4 regions of the Leclercia sp. AS011 genome follow, and region 4 is predicted to be linked to each of the others. Evidence: predicted binding sites of a transcription regulator. Region 4 holds the regulator's gene; each other region holds the start of a gene.
What was found. The regulator CRP, encoded in region 4, controls carbon source genes, mostly activating them, when cyclic AMP is high. The targets are predictions, from matches to a motif close to ATGTGANNNNNNTCACAT.
Positions count from the first base shown of each region.

Region 1: a site for CRP is predicted at 1,498-1,515, ahead of WFO70_RS09840 (ABC-F family ATPase). Genes of this name have one in related genera too.
Region 2: a site for CRP is predicted at 2,286-2,303, ahead of WFO70_RS00965 (YfcZ/YiiS family protein). Genes of this name have one in related genera too.
Region 3: a site for CRP is predicted at 2,000-2,017, ahead of cdd (cytidine deaminase). Genes of this name have one in related genera too.

Region 1 covers NZ_JBBCMA010000001.1:2,070,572-2,073,978, forward strand. Annotated here, with positions in the region: gene WFO70_RS09840 (ABC-F family ATPase) at 1-1,393, opposite strand, end outside; gene ldtB (L,D-transpeptidase) at 1,613-2,533, shown strand; gene WFO70_RS09850 (aldo/keto reductase) at 3,153-3,407, opposite strand, start outside.
Region 2 covers NZ_JBBCMA010000001.1:212,414-215,820, reverse strand. Annotated here, with positions in the region: gene fadJ (fatty acid oxidation complex subunit alpha FadJ) at 1-430, opposite strand, end outside; gene fadI (acetyl-CoA C-acyltransferase FadI) at 430-1,740, opposite strand; gene WFO70_RS00965 (YfcZ/YiiS family protein) at 1,897-2,181, opposite strand; gene fadL (long-chain fatty acid transporter FadL) at 2,553-3,407, shown strand, end outside.
Region 3 covers NZ_JBBCMA010000001.1:379,152-382,558, reverse strand. Annotated here, with positions in the region: gene map (type I methionyl aminopeptidase) at 1-640, opposite strand, end outside; gene WFO70_RS01720 (hypothetical protein) at 621-788, opposite strand; gene WFO70_RS01715 (CidA/LrgA family protein) at 856-1,254, shown strand; gene WFO70_RS01710 (CidB/LrgB family autolysis modulator) at 1,251-1,946, shown strand; gene cdd (cytidine deaminase) at 2,075-2,959, shown strand; gene sanA (outer membrane permeability protein SanA) at 3,088-3,407, shown strand, end outside.
Region 4 covers NZ_JBBCMA010000007.1:181,784-185,190, reverse strand. Annotated here, with positions in the region: gene WFO70_RS20595 (phosphoribulokinase) at 1-513, shown strand, start outside; gene WFO70_RS20590 (OsmC family protein) at 555-959, opposite strand; gene crp (cAMP-activated global transcriptional regulator CRP) at 1,269-1,901, shown strand; gene WFO70_RS20580 (YccS/YhfK family putative transporter) at 1,958-3,407, shown strand, end outside.

The DNA of each region.
Region 1 (3,407 bases), on a different contig from region 4:
GTTCGTCCATCACCAGGATGTTCGGTTTCTGCATCATCAGCTTGCCGAACAGCATACGGCCCTTCTCACCACCGGAAAGCACCTTCGCCGGCTTTTTGATGTCGTCCTGGCTGAACAGCAGACGACCGAGGAAGCTGCGCACCACCTGCTCATCATCGCCTTCCTGCTTCCACTGGCTCATCCAGTCGAAGACGGTCAGATCGTTGTCGAAATCTTCGGCGTGATCCTGAGCGTAGTAACCAATCTGCGCATTCTCGGACCATTTCACGGTGCCGTGATCCGGGGCCAGTTCACCCACCAGGGTCTTCAGCATGGTGGATTTACCCACGCCGTTGGCACCGAGGATAGCGATCTTCTCGCCCACTTCCAGCAGCAGGTTGAAGTTCTTAAACAGCGGACCGTTGTCGAAGCCTTTTGACAGCTCTTCGACGGCCAGCGCGTTACGGAACAGCTTCTTGTCCTGCTCGAAGCGGATGAACGGGTTCTGACGGCTGGAGGCTTTCACTTCATCCAGCTTGATTTTGTCGATCTGACGGGCACGAGACGTTGCCTGACGCGATTTAGAGGCGTTGGCGCTGAAGCGGCTGACGAAGGATTGCAGGTCGGCAATCTGCGCCTTTTTCTTGGCGTTATCCGCCAGCAGACGCTCACGCGCCTGGGTCGCGGCGGTCATGTACTCATCGTAGTTGCCCGCGTAGACGCGCAGCTCGCCGTAGTCCAGATCCGCCATGTGGGTACAAACCATGTTCAGGAAGTGACGGTCGTGCGAGATGATGATCATGGTGCTGTTACGCTCATTCAGCGTCTGCTCCAGCCAGCGAATGGTATCGATGTCCAGGTTGTTCGTTGGTTCGTCGAGCAGCAGGATGTCCGGGTTAGAGAACAGCGCCTGGGCCAGCAGCACACGCAGCTTCCAGCCTGGCGCCACTTCGCTCATCAGACCGTAGTGCTGCTCAACGGGAATGCCCACGCCCAGCAGCAGTTCACCGGCACGGGACTCGGCAGAGTAGCCGTCCATTTCGCCGTACTGCACTTCGAGGTCGGCCACTTTATAGCCGTCTTCTTCGCTCATTTCGGCAAGACCGTAGATGCGGTCGCGCTCCTGCTTCACTTCCCACAGTTCACCGTGGCCCATGATCACCGTGTCGAGAACGGTGAACGCTTCAAAGGCGAACTGATCCTGACGCAGCTTACCGATGCGCTCGTTCGGATCGAGAGAAACGTTGCCCAGCGTCGGCTCTAAATCGCCGCCGAGGATCTTCATGAAGGTGGATTTTCCGCTACCGTTGGCACCAATCAGGCCGTAACGGTTGCCGCCGCCAAATTTGACGGAAATGTTTTCGAACAGCGGCTTACTGCCAAACTGCATAGTGACGTTGCTGGTAACTAACACGGGAGATTCCTGCGAGAAGTGTGATAAACCCGGCATTATGCCACAATTCCGAAATGAGATCCCGTGTAACAACGTAGCGCTAAACTTTAACGAAACGGAAAAAAGTGTGATTTAGTACACATCCGAATTCCATGCGGTCAGGAATGCACATATAATGCGCTCCCTGAACCGTTCAGACTTTTAAACAACCTGCCAAGTGGCACAGATACCTCGCACACCATGAATATTAAATTAACTTCGCTTTTTGCGGCGGCGTTTGCCGTAGTAGGGTTTTGCAAGACCGCTTCTGCTGTCACCTATCCACTGCCAACCGACGGTAGCCGTCTGGTGGGTCAGAACCAGGTTGTGACCGTTGAAGAGGGCAACAGCCAGCCGCTGGAATATTTCGCAGCTGAATACCAACTGGGCCTGTCCAACATGCTTGAGGCTAACCCGGGCGTCGATCCGTACCTGCCGAAGGGCGGTACCGTGCTGAACATTCCTCAGCAGCTGATCCTGCCGGACACCGTGCATGAAGGCATCGTCATCAACAGCGCCGAAATGCGTCTGTACTACTACCCGAAAGGCACCAACACCGTGATCGTGCTGCCAATCGGTATCGGCCAGCTCGGGAAAGATACCCCGATGAACTGGACCACCAAAGTTGAGCGTAAGAAAGCCGGCCCAACCTGGACCCCAACCGCCAAAATGCACGCCGAGTACATTGCCGCGGGCGAGCCGCTGCCAGCCGTTGTTCCTGCTGGCCCGGATAACCCGATGGGTCTGTATGCCCTGTACATCGGTCGTCTGTATGCGATCCACGGCACCAACGCCAACTTCGGTATCGGCCTGCGCGTGAGCCACGGCTGTGTGCGTCTGCGTAACGACGACATCAAGTTCCTGTTCGAGAACGTGCCGGTTGGCACCCGCGTGCAGTTCATCAACGAGCCGGTAAAAGCGACCACCGAGCCGGATGGCAGCCGTTACCTCGAAGTGCATAACCCGCTGTCCACCAGCGAAGATCAGATCGACAACAACGTCACCGTGCCGGTCACCCTGACCAGCAGCGTGCAGGCCATCACCAGCCAGCAGGACGTGGACGCGACCATCGTTGAGCAAGCGATCAACAACCGTTCCGGTATGCCGGTTCGTCTGAACTGATCGTACCAGGAACAATTCTGTCATCACAGTGGAATTGTTCCGTTCACTAAAGCTTCTCTGCTTTATGCCCATCCCGCTGCGGTGAACGTGTTAAGGGGGCTACCGCCGCCCCCTTAACAATCCCAGCTCCCGGCAAAGAAAATCGCCGCTTCGCGGTACCCTCAGCTTATTCCTTTCGGCTTTCGGGTCGGGCGCGATCCTACATCCATGTAGGTCACGCCCTCTCGGCGCATCCATGCGCCTCGCCCCGGCCTACAGGAAACGCTTCGGCGATTTTCAGCCGGACCAGGCGTCTCCTCAACCTTCTCAGCTGCCTGAATGTGGCACAGGTGTTGAGTCCCCGCTGAAATCGGCGAGCCGGAGACCGGATGACCAGGGCTGGACGCCATGGATGGCGGCCAGAGGCGAAGCGAGACAGGACGTCGAGTTGAGCCGACCGCAGGCAGCAGGTCGGGAGGTGAGCGCAGTGCGAAGCACCGATTTCGTTGCGGGCCGCGGGGATTGAAAAGGGGGCCGCGGTGGCCCCCTTTTCACGTTCACAGGTTCTGGAATGTCATATTCTGGTGGACATAAGGTGAACGGAACACGCCACCGAACTTAATCAGAAAACAATAAAAGATTACTGCTGCGCCAGCTGATTACGGCGATACTCCCCCTGCCGTTCCAGCATCCAGCCCGGGTATTCCCGCGGCAGCGCGCTCACCGCATCCAGCTGTTTCAACTCCTCGTCGCTGAGGTGAATCTGGGTCGCGGCAATGTTGTCATCCAGCTGATCCACCCGTTTCGCCCCCACAATCACGCTGCTGACCACCGGCTGATGGAGCAGCCAGGCGAGGGCAATCTGCGCTACAGAAACCCCTTTGCTGTCGGCAAT
Region 2 (3,407 bases), on a different contig from region 4:
CGAGCTGCACTTCCGGCAGGCCCAGCACCGTTTTGCTATCGTCGGTACAGATTCGCCCGTGGCAGGCCAGCGCCAGCTCCAGACCGCCGCCAAGGCAGGCGCCATGGATCGCCGCAATCACCGGGATCGGCAGGGCATGAATGTCGGTCATGATCTGCTGCCCCTGACGGGCCAGCGCTTCCGCTTCCTGGGCGCTGCTGGCGCGGGCAATCATGTTGATATCAGCCCCGGCAATAAAATTGTCCGGCTTGGCCGAGATGAACACCAGCCCGCGCAGGGTTTTGTTTTCGCGCACCTGCTTCAGGATCGCGCGGACCTGACCGCCAAACTCGGCTTTCAGGGTATTCATCTTTTCGTCTGGCGCATCGATGGTCACCACTGCCACGTTGTCCGGACGCACATTGAGGGTAAACGCCGTTGTCATCTCCATTATTCAGCCTCCAGAACCATTGCGGCACCCAGTCCACCCGCCGCGCAGGCGGTCACCAGGCCAAAACCGCCGCCGCGACGGCGCAACTCGTGCAGCGTCTGGGTGATCATCCTCGCCCCGGTCGCCGCAAAGGGGTGGCCGTAGGCAATGGAGCCTCCCAGCACGTTAAATTTGCTTTCATCAACCTCGCCTGTAGCCTGGGCGCGGCCTAACACGTCGCGGGCAAAGCGATCGCTTGCCAGCAGCTGCAGGTTAGCCAGGGTCTGGGCGGCGAAGGCTTCGTGCATGTCGATGAGCGTCAGGTCAGCCATCGTCAGCCCGGCACGCTCCAGCGCCAGCGGCGTGGACCAGGCCGGGCCGAGCAGCATGTCCTGCCAGACATCAATGGCGGTAAAGGCATAGCTGCGCAGGTAGCCGAGCGGAATCAGGCCCAACTCTTTGGCCCGCGATTCGGTCATCAGGATCACCGCCGCCGCGCCATCGGTTAATGGCGTGCTGTTGGCGGCAGTGACGGTGCCGTGCTTACGGTCGAATGCCGGACGTAGTTTCGCGTAATCCGCCAGCGTCGAGGTGCCGCGGATATTGTTATCTTCGGTTAAGGGCTCGCGGAATGGCGGGGTGTAGGCCGTCATCACCTCCTCCGCCAGCTTGCCTTCCGCCCAGGCCTGCGCCGCACGCTGGTGCGAGCGGTGCGCCAGGGCATCCTGCTGTTCGCGGGTGATGCCGTAGGTTTTCGCCATCTGTTCGGCGGTATCGCCCATCCGCAGGCCGGTGGAGTATTCCGCGACCGCAGGCGGGACGGGAAGCAGATCGCGCAACCGCAGGCGCGAGAAGAGGGATAAGCGCTGTCCGGTGGTGCGGGCTTTGTTGACGTCCACCAGCACGCGGGCGAGCTTTTTGCTGACGCCAATCGGTAATACGGATGAGGAGTCGGCCCCCCCGGCGATCCCGGCACGAATGGTGCCCGTAATCAGGCTTTCTGCCACGTTCGCCACCGCCTGAAAGCTGGTGGCGCAGGCGCGGCTAACGCTGTAAGCGTCGGTATGGACGTTCATGCCGGTGCCCAGCACGATCTCACGGGCGATGTTGGGCGCTTCCGGCATCTGTACCACCTGGCCGAAGACCAGCTGTTCAATCACCTCCGGCGGTATTTCGCTGCGAGCCAGCAACTCCCCCACCACCATTTTTCCCAGATCGACGGCAGGTATGCCATGAAACGCCGTCGCCTGACGGGCAAATGGCGTACGTAATCCACTGACAATGGCAATGCGATCGCCCTGACGGGTGATTAGCGGTAATGCCTGACTCATAACGCTCCCCTGTGAATAACAAATGCGCAAAGTGGTCTGACCTGATAACAGTCTTAACCAAATTTTTACATTAGCCAATCGGGGAGAAGAAAAATTGCGAGCGAAGCCACAGAGCACAAATGAAACGCCCCCATGAAAGGGGGCGTTGAAGGGAAATTAACGCAGACCGAGCTGGAAGATCAGGGACTCCGCTTCGCAGCTGAATACGAAATCGATGTCCAGACGTACTCCGCCGTCCACTTCGGTGAAGGTGGAGGTAATATCGCAAGGTTCAGACTCAACGCCGCGGGCTTTGGCGGTCAGTGCAGCCAGCGTCTCTTCGGCGTCGGCACGACTGGCGAACACACGGCTGTAAGAGGCGGTGCAATCCGTGTTATCCACGATGGTACCGACATCCATACAGCAGCAAACCGGGGTTTCATCAGCACTGCATTTACTCATAGTAGATTTCCTCTGTCGTCGCGCACGGCGCGAAATAGATACGATGCTGATATTTTACGCCCCGCCCGAAAGCGGCTCCAGTCGTTAATGGCGTAAAAGGCGGTAAGTGAGCAATATCACACGTAAAAATGATCTAAAACAAAAATCACCCATTCGGAGTAACTGAACTGGTCACAATTTTGCCAACCAGATCCCGTTTCGTAAAACATCTCGGTAAAAATTAATAAACAGACTTGCAACATTCCATCTGGTCAGACCTATACTCTCGCCACTGGTCTGATTTCTAAGTGTTACCACAGACCCTACACTTCGCGCTCCTGTTACGGTGTGTAACAAATATTGAATAAAAATAACTCAATGAGGTTATGGTCATGAGCCAGAAAACCCTGTTCAAAAAAACTGCGCTCGCAATCGCAGTGGCAATCGTCTCCACCTCCGCCTGGTCTGCGGGCTTTCAGCTGAATGAGTTCTCTTCCTCAGGTCTGGGCCGCGCCTATTCCGGGGAAGGTGCTATCGCTGATGACGCAGGGAATGCGAGCCGTAACCCGGCGCTGATCACCATGTTTGATCGCCCGACCTTCTCTATCGGTGCCGTTTATATCGATCCTGATGTGAACGTCACGGGTAACTCCGCCTTAACAGGACAGAGTGCAGACCAGGACAATATCGCCCCAACCGCCTGGGTGCCAAACGTGCACTTTGTTATGCCAATCAACGATCAGTTCGGCTGGGGTGCGTCTGTCACCTCCAACTATGGTCTGGCAACCGAATTTAACGACAGCTACGCGGCGGGGATCTACGGCGGTAAAACCGATCTGGAAACCCTCAACCTGAATCTGAGCGGTGCGTATCGTCTGAATAGCAACTGGAGCTTTGGCCTGGGCTTTGATGCCGTTTACGCGAAAGCTAAAATTGAGCGTTATGCGGGCTCACTGGGTCCACTGCTGACGCGTCAGCTGACCGGCCGTGTGCCACCATCCTATCTGGGTGGGATCAACGAGCCTGACGACCAGATTGCCTACCTGAAAGGTGACGAGTGGGGCTTTGGCTGGAACGCCGGTATTCTGTATGAGCTGGATAAAAACAACCGCTGGGGTCTGACCTACCGTTCAGAAGTGAAGATCGACTTCGACGGCGACTATAAGAGCTCCATCAACCCTAACCTGAGTGCCATCTTTGGCAGTATGGGTCTGGCCGGTCTTCCGGCGGGAACCGGCGGCAATACC
Region 3 (3,407 bases), on a different contig from region 4:
GGCTGTCGCCCTGGTTGATCATCGGTTCGATGGTAAAGACCATCCCTTCCTGCAACACCGGGCCTTCGCCGGGTTTGCCGTAGTGCAGGATCTGCGGCTCTTCGTGCATCTCTTTGCCAATGCCGTGGCCGCAATACTCGCGTACGACGCTGTAGCCCTGGCTCTCAACGTATGACTGAATGGCGTGGCCGATATCCCCCAGCGTCGCGCCCGGTTTTACGGCCTTAATCCCCTTCCACATCCCCTCGTAGGTCGCTTTGACCAGCCGGCGGGCCAGAGGCGAAACCTCACCAATAAGATACATTTTACTGGAGTCGGCGATCATGCCCGCGTTCTCGAGGGTAATGTCGACGTTAACGATGGCACCCGACTTAAGGTGTTCCGACTCCTTAGGGATCCCGTGGCAGACCACGTCGTTCACCGAGGTGTTCAGCACGTAAGGGTAATCATACTGCCCTTTGCTGGCCGGGCGAGACTTTAGCTGGTCGACAATAAACGCCTCTGCGCGATTATTGATCTCCATGGTTGATACGCCAGGCTTAATAAATTCGTCCAGCATGGTAAACACCGAGGCCAGCAGTTCGCCCGCGTGGCGCTGACGGGCGAGCTCATCGGCGGTTTTAATGAGAATTGAGGGCATTGTTCATCTCCAGTAAAGGGGCGAAGCCGGATTGCAACAGCACCAGCTTGAGCTGTTGATCGTATCCTGTCAGCGCCGCATTGTCTCTTCTGGTTTGGGGAAATGCCCAGGGTTCCAGAAAGTAATGTCTGGTATGCTCAAAAGTCATGATGTGATCCGTAGCACGTTTCCAGTTTTAATTGTATGATGAATGCGTTCCACTAAGGACTTTCACCATGAAGAAATCACTGATCGTTGTCTGGCAATACCTTCGCGCCTTCATCCTTATTTATGCCTGCCTGTATGCGGGGATCTTTCTCGCCTCCCTGCTGCCCATCACCATCCCCGGCAGCATTATTGGCATGCTGATCCTGTTCGTGCTGCTTGCGCTGCAAATCCTCCCGGCAAACTGGGTGAAGCCCGGCTGCTCGGTGCTGATCCGCTACATGGCGCTGCTGTTCGTGCCGATTGGGGTGGGGGTGATGCAGTATTACGACCTGCTGAGCGCCCAGTTTGGTCCGATATTTGTTTCCTGCACCGTCAGTACGCTGGTGGTATTTTTAGTGGTGAGCTGGAGCACGCATCTGGCGCATGGGGAACGTAACCTGGTTGGGCAAAAAGGACAGAAAAAATGATGGCCAATATCTGGTGGTCGCTGCCGCTCAGCGTGGCGGTATTCTTCGCCGCCCGCAAGCTGGCGGTGCGCCTGAAGTTCCCGCTGCTTAACCCCCTGCTGGTGGCGATGGTGGTGATTATTCCGTTCCTGCTGCTGACCGGCATTCCCTACGCAAAATATTTCCAGGGCAGCAAGGTGCTGAACGATCTGTTGCAGCCTGCGGTGGTGGCGCTGGCCTTCCCTTTATATGAGCAACTGCACCAGATCCGCGCCCGCTGGAAGTCGATCATTACCATCTGCCTGGTGGGTAGCGTGGTGGCAATGATCACCGGCACCTCGGTGGCGCTGCTGATGGGGGCCACCCCGGAAATTGCGGCCTCTATTTTACCTAAATCGGTGACTACCCCTATTGCAATGGCGGTGGGGGGCAGTCTTGGCGGCATTCCTGCTATCAGCGCCGTGTGCGTCATTTATGTCGGTATTCTCGGGGCGGTGTTAGGCCATACCCTGCTGAACGCCATGCGCATTCGCACCAAATCTGCCCGCGGTCTGGCGATGGGTACCGCGTCGCACGCCCTGGGTACCGCCCGCTGCGCGGAGCTGGATTATCAGGAAGGGGCATTCAGCTCCCTGGCGCTGGTGATCTGCGGGATCATGACCTCGTTGATAGCGCCGTTCCTGTTCCCGATTATTCTGGCGGTGTTGGGCTAAAATTTGCGACGCGTCGCGCATTTTTCATTTGAGTTTCATAAGTTGCACACATAATGAGATCTAAGTCACATATAAAGCCTTAACGGCTCCGTACACTACCGATCCATTAACCTTTATGAGGCAACGCCATGCATCCACGTTTTCAATCAGCTTTCGCTCAGCTTGCAGAGAATTTGCAGTCAGCCCTGGCTCCGGTTCTGGCGGATGCACACTTCCCCGCCCTGCTGACGGCTGAACAGGTCACCGCACTGAAAGGTGCCACCGATCTGGATGATGACGCGCTGGCCTTTGCGCTTCTGCCACTGGCGGCGGCCTGCGCCCGCGCCGACCTGTCCCATTTCAACGTGGGTGCCATCGCGCGCGGCGTGAGCGGCACCTGGTACTTCGGCGGCAATATGGAGTTTCTCGGGGCGACCATGCAGCAGACCGTGCATGCGGAACAGAGCGCCATCAGCCACGCCTGGCTGCGCGGTGAAAAATCCCTGCAGGCCATTACCGTGAACTACACCCCGTGCGGGCACTGTCGTCAGTTTATGAACGAGCTTAACAGCGGGTTGCAGCTGCGTATCAACCTGCCGGGCCGCGATCCCCATACTCTGGCGGATTACCTGCCGGACGCCTTCGGACCGAAGGATCTGGAGATCAAATCCCTGCTGATGGACGAGCAGGATCATGGTTACGCCGTCAGCGGCGACGCGCTGGCTCAGGCCGCTATCCTTGCTGCGAACAAGTCCCACGCGCCGTACAGCAACTCCCCAAGCGGGGTGGCGCTGGAGTGTCGCGATGGCCGCATCTTCACCGGCAGCTATGCCGAGAACGCCGCCTTTAACCCGACGCTGCCGCCGTTGCAGGGCGCACTGAACCTGCTCAGCCTCAACGGTTATGACTACCCGGATATCCAGCGCGCCATTCTGGCGGAAAAAGCCGACGCTCCGCTGATCCAGTGGGACGCTACCGCGGCCACGCTGCGCGCGCTGGGCTGTACCAGCATCGACCGCGTGCTGCTGGCGTAAGTCTCTGATGCGGGCAGCAATGCCCGCACAATTGATGAAAATCCCCCCAATTAAACCGCCGTTTCTTGCGCTTACCAGACGGGTAAAGTAGCCTGAGTGAAATTTCACCTTTGGTACGAGTCATCTGTATGTTAAAGCGCATGTTTTACAGCCTGGTTGCCCTGATCGCCATCGTGCTGCTGACTGCGCTGGGCCTCGACCGCTGGATGAGCTGGAAAACGGCTCCCTATATCTTTGATGACCTTCAGGATCTGCCCTACCGCCAGGTGGGCGTGGTGCTCGGCACCGCCAAGTACTACCGCACCGGGGTGATCAACCAGTATTACCGTTACCGCATTCAGGGGGCGCTCAACGCCTACAACAGCGGCAAGGTCAACTACCTGCTGCTGAGCGGCGACAACGCCCTGCAGAGCTATAACGAACCGGTTACCATGCGTAAAGACCTGAT
Region 4 (3,407 bases):
CTGCCGGAACCCACCGACGTGCTGTTTTATGAAGGCCTGCATGGCGGGGTGGTGACGCCACAGCACGACGTGGCGCGCCATGTCGATCTGCTGGTAGGTGTAGTCCCTATTGTGAACCTGGAGTGGATCCAGAAGCTGACGCGGGATACCAGCGAACGCGGCCACTCCCGCGAGGCGGTGATGGACTCCGTGGTGCGCTCGATGGAGGATTACATCAACTTCCTGACGCCGCAGTTTTCCCGCACCCACATTAACTTCCAGCGCGTCCCGACCGTGGATACCTCTAACCCCTTTGCTGCCAAAGGCATCCCGTCGCTGGACGAGAGCTTCGTGGTGATCCATTTCCGCAATCTGGACAATATCGATTACCCCTGGCTGCTGGCGATGCTGCAGGGTTCGTTTATTTCGCACATCAATACGCTGGTGGTCCCGGGCGGGAAGATGGGGCTGGCGATGGAGTTAATCATGACGCCGCTGGTGCAGCGGTTGATGGAAGGCAAGAAGATCGATTGAGGATTTTTGCCCGGTGGCGCTACGCCTACCGGGCAATGGGATTACGCCCCGATCACTTCATACGAGTGGGTAATCTTGACCGCTTTCTCCAGCATCAGCGCCACGGAGCAGTACTTCTCGGCTGAGAGATCCACCGCACGGGATACCGCCGCGTCTTTCAGCTCTTTACCGGTCACCACGAAGTGAAGATTGATATGGGTGAACAGGCGCGGTGCCTCTTCACGACGCTCTGAGGTCAGTTTTACTTCGCAGTCAGTCACATCATGACGCCCTTTTTGCAGGATCGACACCACGTCGATCGCGCTGCATCCGCCTGCCGCCATCAGGACCACTTCCATCGGACTTGGCGCTTTGTCACCGGAGTTGCCATCCATCAAAATCTGGTGCCCGGAAGCCGACTCACCGAGGAACGTTAACCCTTCAACCCATTTCACACGTGCTTGCATTTGTATTAACTCCAGGAGTGCATTTTTCCTGACAGATTACGCGTCAGTAACAATTCTGACAACGGAAGTCGACCTGCATCAAGCTGAAGCGAGACACCAGGAGACAGGCGGCAAAAGCTATGCTAAAACAGTCGAGATGCTACAGTAATACATTGACGTTGCACATGTATGCAGAGGACATCACACATTACAGGCTGCTAATTATTGTGACAGCCAGTCCCCAGGCAGGGGAAAGAATTCGATTGTAACCCCAGAGTACAGGTACAGAGCCAGACTCTGGAGACAGCTTATAACAGAGGATAACAGCGCATGGTGCTTGGCAAACCGCAAACAGACCCGACTCTCGAATGGTTCTTGTCTCATTGCCATATTCATAAGTACCCATCGAAGAGCACGCTGATTCACCAGGGTGAAAAAGCGGAAACGTTGTATTACATCGTCAAAGGCTCAGTGGCAGTGCTGATCAAAGATGAAGAAGGTAAAGAGATGATCCTCTCTTACCTGAATCAGGGAGATTTCATCGGCGAACTGGGCCTGTTTGAAGAAGGTCAGGAGCGTAGCGCCTGGGTTCGTGCTAAAACTGCCTGTGAAGTGGCTGAGATCTCTTATAAGAAATTCCGCCAGCTGATCCAGGTCAACCCGGACATCCTGATGCGCCTCTCTTCGCAGATGGCTCGCCGTCTGCAGGTCACGTCCGAGAAAGTGGGTAACCTCGCCTTCCTCGACGTAACGGGCCGCATCGCTCAGACCCTGCTGAACCTGGCGAAACAGCCAGACGCCATGACCCACCCGGACGGTATGCAAATTAAAATTACCCGTCAGGAAATTGGTCAGATCGTCGGATGTTCTCGTGAGACAGTGGGTCGTATCCTGAAAATGCTGGAAGATCAAAACCTGATTTCTGCCCACGGTAAAACCATCGTGGTTTACGGAACACGTTAATTCCGCTAAAACGGCGTGGCATCGCAGGATGACACGCCGTTTTTGTCTCTATCCCCATGTGGCGCAGGCTCATTTATCACCCGGAAGTTAACTACGCACTGCGGCAAACCCTGGTGTTGTGTCTCCCCGTGGCTGTGGGTTTGATCTTCGGTCATCTGCAACAAGGTCTGCTCTTTTCTCTCGTTCCTGCCTGCTGCAACATTGCCGGTCTGGACACCCCGCATAAACGCTTTTTTAAACGCCTGACCATTGGCGGCTGCCTGTTCGCCGGCTGTAGCCTGGCCGTGCAGCTGTTGCTGGCCCGGGATATTCCGCTGCCCCTCATTCTGACCGTGCTGGCGATGACGCTGGGGGTCACGGCTGAGATCAGCGCCCTGCATGCCCGGCTGCTGCCCGCCTCGCTGATTGCGGCTATCTTTACCCTGAGTCTGGCGGGGAACATGCCGGTCTGGGAGCCGCTACTCCTCTATACGCTGGGCACCCTCTGGTACGGGCTGTTTAACTGGTTCTGGTTCTGGATGTGGCGCGAACAGCCGTTGCGAGAGTCGCTGAGCGTGCTCTATCAACAGCTGGCAGAGTATTGCGAAGCCAAATACACCCTGCTGACGCAGCACACCGATCCTGAAAAATCGTTGCCGCCGCTGCTGGCCCGCCAGCAGAAGGTGGTGGACCTGATCAGCCTCTGCTATCAGCAGCTGCATATGCTGGCGGCCAACAGAAATCATGAATACAAACGCCTGCTGCGCACCTTCCAGGTGGGGCTGGATCTGCAGGAGCACATCTCCGTCAGCCTGCATCACCCGAAGGAGGTGCAAAAGCTGGTGGAGCGCAGCCACGCCGAAGCGGTGATCCGCTGGAACGCGCAGACCGTTGCGGCCCGTCTGCGGGTGCTGGCCGACGACATTCTCTATCATCGCTACCCCACCCGTTTCTCTATGGACAAGCAGCTTGGCGCGCTGGAGAAAATCGCCCGTCAGCACCCTGATAACCCGGTGGGGCAGTTTTGCGCCTGGCACTTCAGCCGGATTGCCCGCGTGCTGCGCACGCAGCGTCCGCTCTATCCGCGCGACCTGATGGCTGACAAACAGAAACGGCTGCCGCTGCTCCCCGCCCTGAGAAGCTACCTGTCGCTAAAATCTGCCGCCCTGCGTAACGCGGCGCGCATCAGCGTGATGCTGAGTATCGCCAGCCTGATGGGCGTGGCGCTGCACCTGCCAAAACCCTACTGGATCTTAATGACCGTGCTGCTGGTGACGCAAAACGGCTACAGCGCGACGCGGGTGCGAATTCTCCACCGGGCGGCCGGGACCCTGGCGGGACTGATTATCGCCGGTGTCACTCTGCACTTCCACGTCCCGGAGGGGTACACCCTTGCCGGCATGCTGATGGTAACCCTGGTGAGCTACCTGATCATTCGCAAGAGCTACGGCTGGGCGACGGTGGGCTTTACGGTTACGGCGGTGTATACCCTGCAGCTGCTGACCCTGAACGGCGAGCAGTTTATTA